DNA from 2 places in the Shewanella sp. S23-S33 genome. Region 1 is predicted to be linked to the other one. Evidence: predicted binding sites of a transcription regulator. Region 1 holds the regulator's gene; the other holds the start of a gene.
What was found. The regulator LexA, encoded in region 1, represses DNA repair genes until DNA is damaged. The targets are predictions, from matches to a motif close to TACTGTATNNNNATACAGTA.
Positions count from the first base shown of each region.

Region 2: the regulator LexA is predicted to act here: its motif matches at 6,934-6,953, upstream of recG (ATP-dependent DNA helicase RecG).

Region 1 covers NZ_JBHFFD010000043.1:39,410-49,280, reverse strand. The annotation lists gene ACHA99_RS10980 (cytochrome c oxidase subunit 3) at 1-809, opposite strand, end outside; gene ACHA99_RS10975 (cytochrome c oxidase assembly protein) at 806-1,387, opposite strand; gene ctaD (cytochrome c oxidase subunit I) at 1,389-2,981, opposite strand; gene coxB (cytochrome c oxidase subunit II) at 2,991-4,526, opposite strand; gene ACHA99_RS10960 (cell division inhibitor SulA) at 4,930-5,442, opposite strand; gene lexA (transcriptional repressor LexA) at 5,439-6,059, opposite strand; gene plsB (glycerol-3-phosphate 1-O-acyltransferase PlsB) at 6,220-8,643, shown strand; gene mtr (tryptophan permease) at 8,643-9,871, shown strand, end outside.
Region 2 covers NZ_JBHFFD010000076.1:61,363-71,233, forward strand. The annotation lists gene spoT (bifunctional GTP diphosphokinase/guanosine-3',5'-bis pyrophosphate 3'-pyrophosphohydrolase) at 1-603, shown strand, start outside; gene ACHA99_RS21850 (RidA family protein) at 629-1,012, shown strand; gene ACHA99_RS21855 (AMP-binding protein) at 1,241-2,905, shown strand; gene ACHA99_RS21860 (calcium/sodium antiporter) at 3,087-4,031, shown strand; gene ACHA99_RS21865 (hypothetical protein) at 4,280-4,984, shown strand; gene ACHA99_RS21870 (sensor histidine kinase) at 5,103-6,182, shown strand; gene ACHA99_RS21875 (DNA-binding response regulator) at 6,182-6,778, shown strand; gene recG (ATP-dependent DNA helicase RecG) at 6,970-9,045, shown strand; gene ACHA99_RS21885 (DUF3014 domain-containing protein) at 9,249-9,871, shown strand, end outside.

The DNA.
Region 1 (9,871 bases):
CCCGCTTGGAACGCAAAATGTTTATCTGCGCTAAAGTGCCCCTTCAACACTCTGAAAAACAACACGAATAAAAAGAGAGTCCCCAGAGTGACATGCATGCCGTGAAAGCCAGTTAACAGGAAGAAGGTGTTGCCATAAATCCCAGAGGTTAGGGTGAGTCCCATTTCCCGGTAGGCATGCATATATTCTTCTGCCTGTAAGGCAAGGAAACCCATACCCAAGAGTATGGTGATACCAAGCCAGAGAGTAATGGCAGAACGTTTACCTTTTTCTAGGCTGACATGGGCGAAATGTAAGGTAACTGAGGAGGTTAGCAGTACGATAGTGTTGATTAATGGCAGTCCAGTCCATGGCATAGCTTGGGTTTTAGTGCCATCTGGCGTAGTAATGAGCGGCCAAATAGCTTCAAACTGAGGCCAGAGCACTTCGTGGGTCATGGCATTATTCGATGCGCCACCGAGCCAAGGCACTGCGAACATGCGGGCATAAAATAGTGCCCCGAAAAAAGCTCCGAAAAACATGACTTCCGAAAAAATAAACCAGCTCATACCTTGGCGAAACGATCGATCCATTTGGCTAGAATAGAGCCCTGCCATCGACTCTTGGATCACGGTTCTAAACCAACCTACCAGCATGAATAGGATCACAGCTATCCCAACCAGCAGCACATAACCGCCACCGGATGCACCTGATTTCAACTGTTGCACGAAAAGGCCTGCACCAGAGGCGATTAAGAACAAGCCAATGGCACCTACAATAGGCCAGACACTTTGGGATGGAACGTAGTAAGACTGATGTTTCGTTGTCATTTTGCAGCTCCTTGCTCTATGGCAGACGCTAACTGCTTGTCGGTAATGTCGTAGAGAGTGTAAGAGAGGGTCAGAGTGTGGATAGACTCAGGTAACTGAGGATCCACATAGAAAATGAGCGGCAGCTCAGCGCTAGTGTCCGCCGCTAAGGGTTGTTGATTAAAGCAAAAGCATTCTGTTTTATTAAAATAAGCGGCACCTTGTCCGGGCGAAACTGAAGGTATCGCTTGGCCAATCGTTGCTTTAGCGGACATATTGCGCGCCAAAAATGCCGTATGAATTAGCTCGCCAGGGTGAACTTCGAGCCGCTTGGTTTGTGGCGCAAATGTCCATGGCATGCCTGTTTGTACCTGAGAAATAAATTCTACAGTCACTATTCGGCTTGTATCTACTGTGATTGCTTGATAACTACTCGCGGTATTGGAGGGTTTTCCATTGATACCGAGTTGCTCGCACAACACATCGTAGAGCGGCACCAGCGCGAATCCAAAGCCAAACATGCCAATACAGCCGAGAACTAACATGCTGATAAGTTTACGATTTGACTTAGGTTTATCTTGCTGGTGTTGGGTTGCCATTTCATTTCACCTCAGGTGGTGTCGTGAAGGAGTGGTAAGGCGCAGGGCTTGGCAATGTCCACTCTAAACCCTCGGAACCTTCCCAAGGTTTAGCGGGAGCTTTTTCGCCGCCACGGATGCACTTAATTACTAAAACTAAGAAAATCAATTGCGATAAGCCGAAGGCAAACCCACCAATCGAGACGATTTGATTAACATCGGCAAATTGAATCGAGTAGTCAGGGATACGCCTTGGCATTCCTGCCAGCCCAAGGAAATGCATCGGGAAAAACAGCACGTTGACCGAAATCACCGAACACCAGAAATGCCATTGTCCCAGTCGTTCGTTGTACATGTGTCCCGTCCACTTAGGTAGCCAGTAATAGGCCGCTGCCATGATGGAGAAAATCGCACCAGTTACGAGTACATAATGGAAATGTGCCACAACAAAATAAGTATCGTGGTACTGGAAGTCGGCGGGTGTAATGGCGAGCATTAATCCCGAAAAACCGCCAATAGTGAAGAGTATGATAAAGGCTACAGCAAACAGCATGGGCGTTTCGAAACTGAGTGAGCCGCGCCACATAGTGGCAACCCAGTTAAACACTTTCACCCCAGTTGGCACTGCAATCAACATAGTGCAATACATGAAGAACAGCTCGGCAAACACTGGCATACCTGTGGTGAACATATGGTGCGCCCATACGAGGAACGACAGAATTGCAATACTAGCGGTAGCATAAACCATGGATGCATAGCCAAATAAGGGTTTACGACTGAAGGCGGGGACTATGGCAGAGATGATGCCAAAGGACGGCAAGATCATGATGTAGACTTCAGGGTGGCCGAAGAACCAGAAAATATGCTGGAACATCACAGGATCGCCGCCGCCAGCCGCATCGAAGAAACTCGTGCCGAAAAACTTATCGGTCAGCACCATAGTCACTGCGCCCGCGAGTACGGGCATAACCGCGATCAGGAGGAATGCCGTGATAAGCCAAGTCCAGACAAACAATGGTAACTTCATCCATGTCATGCCTGGCGCGCGTAAATTCACTATGGTCACAATCACGTTGATCGCGCCCATGATCGAACTAATCCCCATGATGTGAATAGAAAATACAAAGAGCGCCGTGCTATCTGGACTATAAGTTGTTGATAGTGGTGCGTAGAAGGTCCAACCAAAGTTAGGTCCGCCACCTTCCATAAATAGCGAACTGAGAAGAATAGTGAAGGCGAAGGGGAGTATCCAAAAACTCCAGTTATTCATCCGTGGCAGCGCCATATCGGGCGCTCCTATCATCATAGGGATCAGCCAGTTAGCGAGCCCTGTAAAGGCCGGCATTACCGCGCCGAATACCATGATCAACCCATGAACAGTTGTCATTTGGTTGAAAAAGTTGGGCTCGACCAATTGTAATCCAGGTTGAAAGAGTTCAGCGCGGATCACCATGGCCATAGCGCCACCGGTTAAGAACATAATGAAGCTGAACCATAAATACAAAGTACCTATGTCTTTATGGTTGGTGGTTAGCAGCCAGCGCATGATGCCCTTTGGCGCACCATGATGATGGTCATCATGGGCTGCGGTTTGATCTTGAGTCGTAGTGCTCATCATTATCCCCTACTGTCCATGACTTGCGATATCAGCAGGTTGCACTGTATCGCCGGTATTGTTACCCCAAGCATTGCGTTCATAGGTAATGACTGCTGCAAGTTGCTGTGGGCTAAGCTGTTTGCCAAATGCCTGCATAGCCGTGCCCGTTTTGCCGTGCATCACAATATCGATGTGATTGGCGACTGGTCCAATGGCGATAGCACTACCCACTAGCGCGGGGAAGGCGGGTGGTATTCCTGCACCTGTCACTTGATGGCAGGCAGCACAGAAGGTCGCGTAGACAGTTTCACCTTCGGCCATGAGGGCGTCATGGCTGAGTGTGGGGAGGCTTGCGGGATCGACTGCAGCTGAGACGTCTGTTGCAGGTGCGGGTGTTGGGGTTGTACTGCTTGGTACCGCGGCGGATGTTTGTGCAGAACTGCCGTTCATGTACTCGTTTACGTCTTTGGCTTGCACTGCATCGCCAGTATTATTGCCCCAAGCATTACGCTCGTAGGTAGTCACTGCCGCGATTTCTTGTGCAGTCAATTGCTTACTAAACGCTTGCATGGCTGTACCCGTTTTACCGTTGAGCACAATTTCAAGGTGACCGCTGAGTGGTCCTGTTGCAATCGGGCTACCTTTAAGGTGCGGAAATACGCCTTGCAACCCTTCGCCATTGGGCTGGTGGCAGGCTGCGCAGTGCCCGAGGTAAACTTGTTCGCCTAGAGTCATCAACTCTTCTTTACTTAGGGTTTGTGATAAAGCGGCTTGAGCGGCTTCAGCCGCAGCACCTGCGGCTTGTTTCTGCTCTGTGACCCAAGCCTCAAACTCGGCTTCGGGTAACGCTTGTACTACGATAGGCATAAAACCATGGTCTTTACCGCAGAGCTCGGCGCATTGACCACGGTAAATGCCGGGTTTGTCGATGCGAGTCCAAGCTTCATTGATAAATCCAGGGTTGGCATCTTTCTTAATTGCAAAGGCGGGTACCCACCAAGAATGGATGACATCCTCTGAAGTCATCAGAAAGCGGATTTTGCGGTTTATTGGTAGAACGAGCGGTTTATCGACTTCCAATAGATAGTTTTCACCCTTGGTTTCGGTGCCTTCGATTTGTGCTCTGGGTGTTGTCAGTATGCTATAAAAATCAATATCTTGATCGAAATAGCTGTAATGCCATTTCCATTGTGAACCCGTGACTTTTACGGTGAGATCGGCGTTGCTGGGATCTTCCATTGCGATTAAAGTTTTTGTCGCTGGAATCGCCATTAAGATCAAAATGATAAATGGCAGAATCGTCCAAGCGATTTCAACTTTAGTGCTTTCGTGAAAGTGGGACGCGACAGCGCCTTTGGATTTTCTGTGGTTGATCATGGCGTAAATCATGACGCCAAAGACCACTAGGCCTATTGCGCAGCAGATATACAAGATGGTCATGTGCAAGTGATAAACCTTGCCACTGATCTCGGTCACGCCAGGGGTCATGTTGAACCGCATGTCTGCGGCGGTCAACGGTGGTGCGAAAAGCACCACGAGTAAACAATACAACAATTGCTTCACAAGACTTCTCCTCTGCCAATTGCGAATAGCAACTACAAAGAAGAGCAACACAGTAAGTCTCAACTCTATGCAAACTCTTCAGTTCCCAAAAAAGCTTTTTTGACTTCAACGTGCGTTGGCGGCTGTTACTTTTAATCAAGTATTGTTACTGCTGGTAATTAGCCACGCTGGCACATACTGCTGAAATAAATCTGTTCTCTATTTTTAGTGGCGCTTCGAGTTCGATAAATACTCGATTCATTGACCACGGTGGGTGATATATCATCACCGACTTAATCAACCATACTTGCTGTTTAAATATTGATCAAGATCACTTATTTATCTAATTATCTGAAAAATTGCCAAAAAAAAGCCTCACATTCATAGGTGAGGCGGCTTTCAAGGTAAAAAATTAAATGAATATTTAGTGTACAGCGCTAAAAAAAGATTGCTGGCCGAAGAGATTGCCTTGCTCAATACGTACGTCTGCATGTAAGTGACTGTTTACGTCTTCAAGCACTATGCCCATAGCTCTGGCACTTTTAGCCACGATTTGTAGGCGTCGATTATCCCGCGCATCTAATGATTGAGTCCAAGTAATGACTGCACTGGACGTACCACTTGTCAGGGCTTTTTCCATCGCCCACAGGGTTTCGACTTCATCTTTAGCATGTACCAGCAAAACTCTATCCATACGCACACCCGCGTTAGCGAGCGTTTGCTTGTAGCCAATACTTGGTGGGTTGATGAGCACTAACCAACGGCCCTGTTGGCTTAACTGAGCGAGTTGTGCACTCAGATGAATTAATTCTTGGCGACCTTGAGTCTTAGTTGGCATGCAGGCGATAGGCGCATGGTGCCAGTCATAGTCGGCATCACGGACTTCATCGAGCCACAAGCCCGGATGGCGGGGGGCATTGCCAAGTAGTTTATTCATAGCCAATCTCCATTACGGATCACACCGACGGCGAGTCCTTCAATTGTTAAACTTTGGAAGCCTAAATCCACTTTAATCGGGGAGTAATCTTCATTTTCGGCATGTAGATAGACCACATTACCTTTTTTTTCGAAACGTTTAACAGTGACATCGTCATCGACTCTAGCGACAACCACTTGACCATTTCTAGCTTGTTCTACTTTATGAACTGCCAGTAAATCACCTTCGAGAATGCCGATATTTTTCATGCTGTCGCCTTTTACTCGCAGTAAAAAATCGGCGGCGGGATGGAACATGCTTGGGTCGACTTGGTAGTACTGTTCAACATGTTCTTGGGCGAGGATAGGTTCACCTGCGGCCACTTGGCCGATGAGCGGTAAACCTGTTTCAGTCAAATCTTCGATTTCCGCAGGCAGACGAATGCCCCGAGATGTGCCAGGCATGATCTCAATGCAGCCCTTTTTCGCCAACGCTTTAAGGTGTTCTTCAGCCGCATTGGCGCTCTTAAAACCTAAACGGGTTGCGATTTCTGCCCGAGTGGGTGGCATGCCAGTATCGGCAATATTTCGTTTAATTAGCTCTAAAATTTCAGCTTGGCGTGGCGTCAAAGGTCTCATGGTGTTTCCTGTTTTTCTATACAGTTACTGTTAGTATATACAGTATTATTTGCAGCGCAAGTATTAACCACTTTTTAGCTATGTTGGAGAGAATTAGCGAATATTGCCCATAGTCTGGTATTCTATCGGGCTAGTAAACGCACTTAATTGCATAAGAATAATGCCTAAACACGACTCTCTTTGGTTGAAATCATTACGTTGGATCCAAAAACACTTAGTGCACACTATTGTGGTGCCTCAGGATCCCTTTGCCGATCTGAATCTGGATGCTTCCAGACCCCTTGTTTATGTGATGAAAACAGAATCCCTCAGTGACATCGCTGCTTTGAGCGAAATAACGGCTAAGTTAGGCTTACCAAGCCCTTATGAGCCTCTAGTGGCTAATGGTGTGATTGCGCCTCGGGTTGTCTGTCTTCAAGGACGTAAGCCACTGTTTGGCGAACGTGCTGGTAATGAGCCTTTCCTCGAATGCTTTATGCGTTTGTTAGCCGTGCATAAGGAACGTCCTGAATTGGATATTCAACTTGTGCCCGTGAGCTTGTATTGGGGTCGAACGCCAGGGAAAGAAGACGACACTATGAAGGCGGCCGTATTTGAGCGGGAAAACCCGACTTGGCTACGCAAGTGCTTGATGATTCTGTTCTTAGGTCGACATAACTTCGTGCAGTTTTCGAATGCCGTATCCCTGCGTTACATGGCTGACGAACATGGCACCGACATGGGGATTGCCCATAAGTTAGCACGGGTTGCGCGCGTGCATTTCCGTCGTCAACGTAAGGTAATGACAGGGCCTGTGCTGCCAAACCGCCAAGCACTGTTTCATTCGTTGCTCAAATCTGAGTCGCTGCGCAAAGCGATTCAAGAAGAAGCCGCCAGTAAAAAGATTTCTGAGACCCAAGCGCGCGAGACGGCTATTGAGTATCTCGATGAAATCGCTGCCGATTACTCAGATAGTTTAGTGCGTATTGCTGAGCGTTTCTTAACTTGGCTGTGGAACAAGCTTTACAGCGGGATCAACATTAAAGGTGCCGAGCAAGTTCGCCAGCTGCACCACGACGGCCACGAAATTATTTATGTGCCTTGCCATCGTAGCCACATGGATTACCTACTGTTATCGTATATTTTGTATTATCAAGGCATGGTTCCGCCGCACATTGCTGCTGGCATTAACCTCAATTTCTGGCCCGCGGGACCTATGTTCCGTCGCGGTGGTGCCTTCTTCATCCGCCGTAGTTTTAATGGTAACAAGCTGTACACCGCAGTATTTCGTGAGTATTTAGATCAGCTGTTTGCTAAAGGTTATTCAGTGGAATACTTCTCCGAAGGTGGCCGTTCACGTACTGGCCGTCTGTTGGCGCCGAAAACTGGCATGATCGCCATGACGATGAACAGCGTACTGCGCGGTATTGAACGTCCTGTCACACTTGTGCCTGTGTATTTAGGCTATGACCATGTGATGGAAGTGGCGACTTACCATAAAGAGTTAAGCGGTAAGAAAAAGAAAAAAGAATCTGTGTGGCAGGTGTTCGGTGCCATTCGCAAATTAGGTAATTTTGGCCAAGGTTATGTGAATTTTGGCGAGCCTATTACCCTGCAAAATTTCTTAAATGAGCGTGCGCCAAACTGGCGTGCTGAGTTGGCCGATGATCCCGAGCAGAAACCAAGTTGGTTAACGCCAGCGGTAAACGTGCTGGCTAATCGGGTGATGACGCGTATCAATGATGCCGCAGCCGCGAGTTCTGTGACTTTGACTAGCTTAGTTTTACTGGCGACAGATCAAAACGCCTTAGAACGTAGTCTGCTGGAGCGTCAGCTTGATTTGTATCTGACCCTACTCAAAAAAGTGCCTTACACTTCTTATACATCTGTTGCCGAAGGTGATGGTAAGCATTTAGTGCAGCAAGGTTTAGAGCTGAACAAGTTTGTTGTTAGTGCCGATCCTTTAGGGGAAATAGTGTCTATTGAAGCGAGTCAGGCTGTGTCTATGACTTACTATCGTAACAATATCATTCACTTATTTATTGTTCCTTCATTAATTGCGAGTTGTTTAACCCATAATGAACAGATCCTGCGCCAGCAAGTGGTTTCAATCGTTGCCGATTTTTATCCACTGCTAAAAGCCGAACTCTTCATGGGAATTAAAGACTTACCAGCCTATGTTGAGCAAGTGCTGGATTTCCTGATTGGGCAAGATTTAGTGGTTGAGACTGATACCTTAACTGTCGTGCCTGAGCACTCAAGCCAATTATTGTTGTTAGCCAGTTCAGTGAGTGAAACTCTGCAACGCTACGCTATTATTTTCAATCTGTTAGCGAACAGACCTAAAATGGAGCGCTCAGAACTTGAGTCTGAGAGCCATTTACTCGCCCAGCGTTTAGGGGCTTTACATGGTATTACCGCGCCTGAGTTCTACGATAAAAAACTCTACGGTACTTTGAGCGTGAAGCTTAAAGAATTGGGATATCTGGCGGATAGTGAAGATAAGTCCAATATCAATCGCATACGAGATCAGGCCAATAGCTTATTACGTCCGTCAGTGAGACAAACGATAGTGGCGAGTGTCACCGCGGAGCACACAGTTTAATGGCAAATCATATGAATGCGGCTAAGCATAAGCCCGCAGGTAAGTCCTTGCTCGGTGGTGCCATGATTATTGCTGGCACGACCGTAGGTGCTGGGATGTTTTCTCTGCCGGTGGTCGGTGCAGGTATGTGGTTTGGCTATTCGATTTTGATGTTATTGGGCATTTGGTTTTGCATGTTGATGTCGGGTTTATTGTTGCTCGAAACCAATTTACATTTCGAACCCGGTGCTAGCTTCGATACCTTAAGCAAGCAAACTCTTGGGCAGTTTTGGCGGATAGTGAACGGCGTTTCTATCGCTTTTGTGTTGTATATTTTGACTTATGCCTATATCAGCGGCGGTGGTTCGATTGTGAATCACAGCTTGCAGGGCATGGGAATTGAGTTACCGCAAAGTGTGGCAGGGCTAGTGTTCGCCATAGTATTGGCGAGCATAGTGTTGATCAGTACTAAAGCCGTGGATCGGATTACCACGATTATGCTCGGCGGTATGATCATTACCTTCTTCCTCGCTATCGGCAATTTATTGATCGAAATTGATGTGACTAAGTTGCTCGAACCCGATGGTAATAACAGCTTTTCACCTTATCTGTGGGCGGCGCTGCCCTTTGGTCTCGCTAGCTTTGGTTACCATGGTAACGTCCCCAGCTTAGTGAAGTATTACGGCAAAGATTCCTCCACCATTATCAAGGCGATTTTCGTCGGCACCTTTATCGCGCTGGTGATTTATGTCTGTTGGTTAGTGGCGACTATGGGCAATATTCCCCGCAGCCAGTTTATCGACATTATTGCCCAAGGCGGCAATATGGGTGTGTTGGTGGGCGCTTTGTCTGAGGTGATGGCGAGTAGCTGGTTAAACAGTATGTTGACCCTGTTTGCTAACTTAGCCGTGGCTTCATCTTTCTTAGGGGTGACCTTAGGTCTGTTCGATTATCTTGCTGATTTGTTTGGTTTTGATGATTCACGCTCTGGCCGAATGAAAACCGCGTTAGTGACCTTTGTGCCGCCAACGATTTTAGGATTACTGTTTCCCGACGGCTTCTTAGTGGCGATTGGCTTTGCGGCATTAGCGGCAACTGTGTGGGCGGTAATCGTCCCGGCGCTGATGGCCTATAAATCGCGGCAGTTGTTCCCCGATAGCACAGGTTTTAGAGTGATAGGCGGTACACCGCTGATTATTCTTGTGGTGTTATTTGGCATAGTCACAGGTGCATGTCATCTGCTCGCGAT
Region 2 (9,871 bases), on a different contig from region 1:
GACAGCATTGCGCCTGAGCAGATTGAAAAAGTGATCCGCGATACTAAACATACAACGCTCGATTCGCTGCTCGCCGACATCGGCCTTGGCAATGCCATGAGTATTGTTATCGCCCAGCGTTTGATTGGCGATAATCTTGAGAATCAAGAGAGTCGCGACGGCCACATGATGCCAATTCGTGGCGCCGAAGGCATGCTCGTTACCTTCGCTAACTGTTGCCGCCCCATCCCAGGTGATGCCGTGATAGCCCACGTGAGCCAAGGTAAGGGCTTAGTGGTGCACATGGAAAACTGTGCCAATATTCGTGGTTATCAAGGCGAGCCAGACAAGTATATTCCCGTACAATGGGATAATGTTGAAGGCGTTGATTACCAAGCCAATCTGCGGGTGGAAATTGTTAACCACCAAGGTGCACTGGCGAAGATCACCTCGATCATTGCCGCCGAAGGTTCAAACATTCACAACCTCAGCACTGAAGAACGTGATGGTCGCGTGTATTTGATCAACCTGCGGATTTCGGTGAAAGACAGGATCCATTTAGCCAACGTGATGCGCCGAATTAGGGTACTGCCCGAAGTACTGCGCACGTCCCGTAATCGTTAATTAACTCAACACTAAAGAGAGCGTCATGGCAGAAAAAATCATCATAGCGACCGAAAACGCCCCAGCGGCCATAGGCACTTATTCACAAGCGGTTAAAGTCGGCAGCACAGTGTATTTATCTGGCCAGATCCCGCTCGTGCCAAGCACAATGCAAATTGTCAGCGATGATTTTGAAGCACAAGTCGTGCAAGTATTTGAAAACCTAACGGCGGTTTGTGCTGCTGCGGGTGGTTCAATCAACGATATCGTTAAGCTCAACATCTTCCTGATTGATTTAAGCCACTTCGCTAAAGTGAATGAAATCATGAGCCGTTACTTCAGCCAGCCATATCCAGCCCGTGCTGCTATCGGCGTGAAGCAATTGCCGAAGGATTCTCAAGTTGAAATGGACGGCGTGATGGAGCTGTAAGCGCTAGCATTTCACCTTCTATAAACAAAAAGGCGCTACGGCGCTTTTTTTGTTGCCAACACACTCCCCCCCCCCGCTTGCCACTCTCTTCATCTTGCTTTCACACTCAACTTGTAGGCTTTGCGCTCCATTCTCATATTTTACAATCTTGTAAACTATTTGCGCGAGCTCACAAAACTCGCCATACTGGGTACAGCCAAAAGAACAATAAATAACAGGGAATTGCCAATGGATACAGCGATTAAGACGCCAATTGAAATGCTGGCGCACTGGGCTAATACTCAGGGGGACCAAGTCTATTTACGCCAACCGATCAAGGGTCAATTCCTTGATTTTACTTGGGCTGAAGTTCAAGAAAAAGTTCAACAACTTGCCGGTGCCTTACATCACTTAGGCTTAGAGCGTGGTGATAAAATTGCCGTTCTCTCTAAAAACTGTGCCGAATGGTTTATCACCGACCTCGCGTTGATGCACGGCGGCTATGTCAGCGTACCTATTTACCCTACCGCCAACACAGACACGATTCGCTATGTGCTGCAACACAGTGGTGCAAAAGCCATTTTTCTCGGCAAGCTTGACCATTGGGCAGACCAAGAGGCTGGTGTCGGCGGCGAGCTACTACGCCTTGCCATGCCCTATGATACGATGCCAGCCCAATATCAATGGGAACAGTTGCTTAAGCTAGGATACCCCTTAGTTAACGCCCCGCTGCCTACTCCAGATCAAGTGATGACACTCATCTATACCTCTGGCTCGACTGGCCAACCTAAGGGCGCGATTCAAACCTTCGCCAGCTATGGCTGGACTTGCCAAGCGGTAGTGCGTGACCTGCGCACCGATGGCGACGATAGACTTTTATCCTATTTACCCTTAGCCCACATCACAGAGCGCGTTGCGATTGAAGGCTCATCCTTCTACTCAGGTAGTGTGGTGGCTTTCGTTGAAAGCCTCGACTCCTTCGTTGTCGATGTTCAACGGGCAAAACCAACGGTATTCTTCTCGGTACCACGGTTATGGAGCCTGTTTCAGAAAAACATTATCGACAAAATTGGGGCCAGTAAACTTAATCTATTGCTGAAAATCCCACTGCTTAGCAGCTTTGTGAAATACAAAATCCATAAGGGTTTAGGCTTGAACCATTGTCGTCTACTCGGCTCTGGCTCGGCGCCTATTCCGCCATCACTGATCCACTGGTATCACAGTATTGGTCTTAATATCTGCGAAGCTTGGGGTATGACAGAAAACTGTGCCTATTCGATCATCAACTATCCTTTTGATGCGCGTAAAATTGGTACTGTTGGCCGCCCAGTTGAGGATTGCCAGATCCGCCAAGGCGAGGATGGTGAGCTACTGCTCAAGAGTCCGGGATTAATGACAGCTTATTATCTTCAACCTGAAGCTACTGCAGCGGCATTCGATGCTGATGGTTTTTTCCACACAGGCGATCTGTGCTCAATTGATGCCGATGGTTGTGTCACTATTACTGGCCGAGTGAAAGACAACTTTAAAACCGCCAAGGGCAAATATGTAGCGCCCGTGCCTATCGAACGTAAACTGGCACAGGATCCCCATGTTGAACTGATCTGCGTGATTGGTTCTGGTCTGCCACATCCCATCGCACTAGTGCAGTTATCCGAAGGGGCAAATCTACAAGCCCGCGAAGAAGTCCGCACCTCACTCAAAGCGACACTCGATAGCGTTAATCCGCACTTAGAGTCACACGAACATGTCGATGCGATTGTCGTGGTCAGTGATCCTTGGACGATTGAGAATGATGCGCTCACGCCTACCCTCAAAATCAAACGCCATGTGCTTGAAAAAGCCTTTAGCGAACGAGTTGACGGCATTCGTGGCGCCCAAGTCCGCTGGGAAGATGAATTGACTCAAAAATAACTAGACCAAACAATCAGTTGGCGAGTATGGTCATCAGCTAAAACTAAGCACACCTAGGGTGTGCTTTTTTATGACATATTCTGTCAAAATCCGATAAAACCACGTATCATGTGCGCCAGTCGGCCAAGGGGCAATTCCCTTGTACTTTTCCATTCAATATTAGGTTTAACAGAGTCTAACGATGCTAATTACACTATCGATTATTGGCGGTTTTATTATTTTAACCTTAGGCGCAGAAGCCCTAGTTCGTGGCGCGAGTTCAATCGCTCTACGTTTAGGTATTACGCCACTTATCATAGGCTTAACTATTGTAGCCTTTGGTACTAGTGCACCAGAACTGGCTGTGAGTATAAAGTCTGCTCTAGCAGGAAACAGCGGTATCGCCTTAGGTAACGTTATTGGCTCTAACATTGCTAACATAGGTTTGATTTTAGCCATCACGGCACTTATCCGCCCTATTCAAGTGCAATCTCAAGTCGTAAAGCGTGATATCCCTTTGATGATATTGGCTTCCATGTTGTTCTGGGCACTCTTGTTAGATGGCGAGCTCAGCCTAATTGACGGTGTGATATTACTGTCACTACTGTTCGGTTATTTAGCCTTTAGTTACATCAGCTCGAAAAATGGTAATGAAGAGGAAGAGATTGAAGCAGGTCCAAATAATCCGCTACTTTCAGCCCTATTTATCTTAGTCGGTATTGGTATGTTAGTCGGTGGCGGTATTTTATTTGTCAACGGCGCAGTAGATTTAGCCAAGACCTTCGGTATCAGTGAAGTCATTATCGGCTTAACGATCGTGGCGATTGGTACCAGTATGCCAGAGTTAGTAACTTCTGTTCTCGCGGCACTGAAAGGGCAGAGTGACATAGCCATAGGTAACGTTGTTGGTTCTAACATATTCAATATTTTGGGTATTTTAGGTATTACTGCAATAGTACAGCCAGTATCATCACTTGGCTTCCAACCCTTTGATTTCATAGTGATGTTGGCATTTGCCATCATGATTTTACCTTTCGCTTGGACAGGATTTCGTATTGGCCGCCGCGAAGGTTCAGTATTACTACTGTGCTACTTAGGTTACTTGGGCTACCTAATAAACCAAGCGAGCACTCAAGCTGTGGTATAACACTTAGCTGATCATTTGCGATAAAAAAACACCGGAGCCTCTCCGGTGTTTTGCTCTCTAGGTATTGTCCACTTTATTAATCACGCACTTTCTTTAAAGCACACCTCATAAAAAATATAAGCACACAACTCAACTGATGACATTTGTCATGCCAAAGCCATGACCTTTGTGTCTGCACTTCTTCTATCGAATTTCTGATAATGAGCCCGTACCCAAACATTGGGAAACTCACTCAATAAGGAAATACCATGAAAACATTACTCCTCGCCTCCAGCTTTTTGCTTATCAGTACTCACTCGTTTGCAGTAACGCCATCAAACACTAACATCACCAATGTAGACGCGGCCTCGAATGCGATGAATCTAACGCAATTACAACAACTGAGCGGTAGCACTCAAGATTATGATAAAGCCTATGCGAACTATCGCTTAGCCATCAGTGCCAATGTAATGGGGCAGAAAACACTCGCTAGCAGCGCACTGACTACAGCGCAAACCACATTAGAAGCACTCGAAACCAGCCAAGCGAATGCAGAATCCCTTGCCCTGTTATCGTCGGTTTATGGCATGCAAATCGCCTTAGACAATAGTAAAGGTGCAACGCTCGGCATGAAATCCGCCAAGGCGATTGCCAGTGCCGAACAATTAGACCCACAAAATCCACGGGTAGCGCTTGTTAAAGCCATCGCCGCCTATAACACGCCAGCCATATTTGGCGGCAGCATGCAAAATGCTAAGACCTTAGCCACTACAGCCATAGAAAGATTCGCCCAGCCTTGCGACAACATTTGCTGGGGTGAAGCCGAAGCCTACACGTGGCGCGGGCTCGCTAAACAGGAGTTAGGCGATAGCCAAGGCGCGATTGAAGATTGGCAACAAGCGATAAAAGTACAAGCAGATTATGGTTGGGCAAAATTTTTGCTTCAACAAAATCAGCAATTAAGTGCAAAATAGACAAAGTTGTTAACGGGGATCTATGGCGCTGACGATAGCGCCAATCCCTAAAAAGAATAAATTAAAACAGATGCCATCGGTGGGCATTCAACAACCAACTCAGTGACACAGAGGCATCATGATAAGCACTCCCCTTCAGCTCGAACGAAAACTTGCTTGGGTGTATTTGATAAACTTAGTGTTTTATCTGATCCCACTTGCCATAAATCCCTATCCAAGCTGGAAAATCGCCCTCAGTTTTGCCGTGTTAATTCCTTTTATTGCCAGTTATTTTTGGACCTATAAGTGCAATAGCCGTAGCGCCTATCTGCCCATTCTCATTATGGTGGCCATAGCAATAGCGATCACACCAATCAACCCAGGCTCTATCTCGCTATTTACCTTTGCCGCCTTCTTCATTGGCTTTTTTTATCCTCTCCGGACCTGTCTGTTGGCTATTGCAGCCCTCATCGGCCTGTTGTTTGCCCTCAATGAGATTTACCACTTTAACAGTTACTACTTTCCACTTTACGGCTCGGGATTAGTGCTCGGCGTGGGCATGTTTGGTGTCGCCGAACGCAGACGTTATCGGCATAAATTGAAAGAACAGCAAAGTGCCCAAGAAATTGCCACCTTGGCCACTATGCTTGAGCGTGAACGTATCGCGCGGGATCTACACGACATTATGGGGCATAGCCTATCTTCCATCGCCCTTAAGGCTGAGCTAGCCGAAAAACTTATCGCAAAACAAGAATATGAACTCGCATCAACCCAACTGATTGAGCTAGGACAAATTGCGAGGGAAAGTTTAAGCCAGATCCGCCACACAGTGTCAGACTACAAACACAAGGGCCTAGAGAGTTGCGTGACGCAGCTTTGTAAATCCTTAAGGGATAAAGGCTTAAGTGTCGAGCTCAGTGGTGAGCTACCCAAGCTAGGTGCAAGCACAGAAAGCCAACTGAGTTTGATCCTCACCGAACTCATTAATAATATTCTTCGCCATAGCGGTGCAAGTGAATGCTCTATCCACTTTTCTAAGCAATCAGACCGCCTGCTGCTCGAAGTCAAAGACAATGCCGCGGCCAAACCTTTTATAGAGGGTAATGGCCTCACTGGTATACGCGAGCGCCTCGACAGTTTAGGCGGCAGCTTGAGCTATAATCTCGAACAGGGATATACATTTACAGTCAGTTTGCCTTTGCAGGGAGCAACACATTAATGAAGATTTTATTGGCGGAAGATCAAGCTATGGTGCGAGGAGCACTCGCCGCACTCCTCACGCTTGCTGGGGGTTTTAGTATCACCCAAGCGAGTGACGGCGACGAAGCTCTAAGCTTACTCAAACAGCAAAGCTTTGATCTCTTGCTAACGGATATCGAGATGCCCGGCCGCACAGGCTTAGAGCTGGCCACATGGTTAAAGGAGCAACATAGCCAAACCAAGATAGTGGTCATTACCACCTTCGGCCGTGCGGGCTATATTAAACGTGCCATCGAAGCGGGTGTGGGCGGCTTTCTGCTTAAAGATGCGCCCTCGGAAACCTTAGTCAACGCGATTCAACAAGTGATGGCGGGAAAACGAGTGATCGATCCTGAACTTGCCATGATGGCGATTGGCGATGTCGACCCGCTCAACGACAAAGAACGCCGCGCTCTTCGCCTCGCTAGCGAAGGCAAATCCACCTCCGACATCGCCGAAACTCTTTTTATCGCCGAAGGGACTGTTCGCAACTACCTCTCAGAAGCCATAGCCAAGCTCAATGCCAGTAATCGAATCGATGCAGCCCGCATTGCCAAGCAAAAAGGCTGGTTGTAATAACACTCACAGTTAACCACGCTTTCAGCCTAACGATATCTTACCAACAATTTTGTGGTCTTAAGGCCACAGAAGGATATTAGCTATGCTTCCAAACAAAATTTGATAACACCCTAATTCCCCTTGAGATTGCCTTACGCTTATTCTCTGTTAATATATGTATAAATTCACAGTGATTGAGTGCTAACGACTTGCAGCAATTGGATCTTGTTCCGATCACCGACCTCAAAGGCGTCGCCAAAAAGGTCGCTGAGAAACTCGCAAAGCTCGGCATCACAACAGTACAAGATCTGCTGTTTCACTTACCCCTGCGCTACGAAGATAGAACTCAAATCTATCCCATTGCCGCCCTCAGCCTAGGCGGTTATGGCACTATAGAAGCTGAAATCCAATCGACACAAATCATCCAAGGCCGCAAGCGCATGCTGGTCTGCAATGTGCGCGACGATACGGGCAGCTTAAGCCTGCGCTTCTTTAACTTTTCTGTCGCCCAGCGTAATGCCATGCAAAATGGTTTAATGATCCGCGCCTACGGTGAAGTGCGCCGTGGTGGTCACCAAGCCGAGATAGTGCATCCAGAATACAAAGTCGTCTATCCCGGTGAAGATGTTCACCTGAGCGATACCCTAACGCCGATTTATCCCACAACTGAGGGCTTAAAACAGGCGAGTTGGCTAAAGCTGACCGAGCAAGCTTTGGCATTACTGGAAGATGGCGGTTTAACTGAGCTGCTACCACCTCAGTTGCAACCGAATAACATCAGCCTTAAACAAGCGCTGCAGACGCTACATCGACCTCCTGCGGGGATCTCTCAGTTCGATTTAGAGTTAGGCCAACACCCAGCCCAGCAGCGACTGGTGCAGGAAGAGTTGCTCGCCCATAATCTCAGCATGCTACGCCTAAGGCAGCGCAGTAATTTAGATGCAGCAGTGACCATGCAGGCCACGGGGCAGTTGCTCAATCCCTTCCTTGCCGCTTTGCCCTTTAAGCCCACAGGCGCCCAGCAAAGAGTGGTGGCCGATATAGGCAAAGATTTAGAAAAGCCGCACCCTATGATGCGCTTAGTGCAAGGGGATGTGGGCTCGGGTAAAACCTTAGTCGCGGCGATGGCTGCGCTGCAAGCGATTGAAAACGGTTATCAAGTCGCCATGATGGCGCCGACCGAGCTATTGGCCGAACAGCATGCAACTAACTTTGCCGCTTGGTTTGAACCACTCGGGCTTAAAGTCGGTTGGCTAGCGGGTAAACTCAAAGGCAAGGCCAGAACCCAATCCCTTGCGGATATTGAATCCGGCGCAGCCCAAATGGTGATTGGCACCCATGCCATCTTCCAGCAGCATGTGGTCTTTAATAAACTCGCGTTAATTATCATAGATGAGCAGCACAGATTCGGCGTACACCAACGCTTAGGTCTGCGGGAAAAGGGCGTGAGCCAAGGTTTCCATCCGCATCAATTGATCATGACGGCAACGCCGATCCCGCGCACGCTAGCGATGACAGCCTATGCGGATCTCGACACGTCCATTATCGATGAATTGCCGCCGGGACGAACTCCAGTAACCACAGTGGCGATTGCCGATTCACGCCGCAACGAAGTGCTTGAACGGGTGCGTAACGCCGTCATCACAGATAAACGTCAGGCCTATTGGGTGTGTACTCTGATTGAAGAATCCGAAGTGCTCGAATGCCAAGCCGCCGAAGACACGGCCGAAGAACTGCGCCTCGCCCTGCCCGAGCTCAATATTGGCCTAGTGCATGGCAGATTAAAGAGCGCCGAGAAACAGCAAATCATGGCCGACTTTAAGGCAGGCATTATTCATCTACTGGTAGCGACAACCGTGATTGAAGTGGGCGTCGACGTGCCTAATGCCAGCCTGATGATCATTGAAAACCCTGAACGTTTAGGTCTAGCACAACTACATCAACTGCGCGGACGAGTCGGTCGAGGCGCCATCGCAAGCCATTGTGTGTTACTCTACAAGGCGCCGTTGAGCCATACCGCCACCCAAAGACTGAGCGTACTCAGACAAAGCAATGATGGTTTCATCATAGCGCAGAAAGATTTAGAAATTCGTGGCCCGGGTGAAGTGCTTGGCACTAAGCAAACAGGACTGGCTGAGCTCAAAATTGCCGATCTGGTGCGCGATCAAGCTTTGATCCCACACATTCAGAAATTAGCGAGCCATGTAATGGCGCAAGCTCCCGAAAAAGTCGATGCAATTATTTTACGTTGGCTCGGGCACAGACAGCACTATGTGCAGGCTTAGGCCGCAAATATTAAAGGGTAAAGAACGAGGCGTAACATCAGCCTTTACTCGAAATAAATTGTTTATGTTCAGCTAAGCGCTATAGACAAGCGCATGGAAACTTGCAAAATGAACCTGCGGCCTTCAAATAGCCCGCTCTTGCACTTTAATGTTAGCTGCATGTATTCACCAAGTTACCTTGACACTCAAGCGAAGGATGTAAAATGCAAGTTAATCAAGATGATAGAATAACACCTCAAGAGACGTCTTCTAGCAGCAATCGCTTTGCGCTTTTTGCGATAGTGCTCGTCGTGCTACTTTCTGCCGGAGGATATTATTACTACAGCGGTGATTCTGACTCATCTAAACTCATCCCTAACGCCCCTATTGTATTGCCTGAAACACCGCCATCTGAACCTATGACGCTCGAAAGTGCGCCAGAGCCAGAAACCACAGAGACGACGCCTGCCGTTACAGAAATGAACACCAATAGCACTGAAACCACTGCAGTGGCAGAGCCTGAAGTTGTCGTAGAACCTGTGCCTGTGCTGGCAGAAAGTGATGCATTTGTGCAACAAAAAGCCCTCGCCATGATTAATAACAATGTGTTGAGTTCTTCGTTAGTGCAGCAAGATCTCGTCCGCCAATTTGTGGTATTCGTGGATAACCTAGCTCAGGGTGAATTAACCCGTAAAGTTAGCCCACTTAAAGGACCAGAGAAGCTGTTCTCAGTCTCAGAAATCACCAACAAAGTGTATTTAAATCCTGAGGGGTTCCACAGATACGACGCCTATGTTGACTCGATTGCCAAAATGGACGAACAGAGCTTAATCACAACTTACAAGCA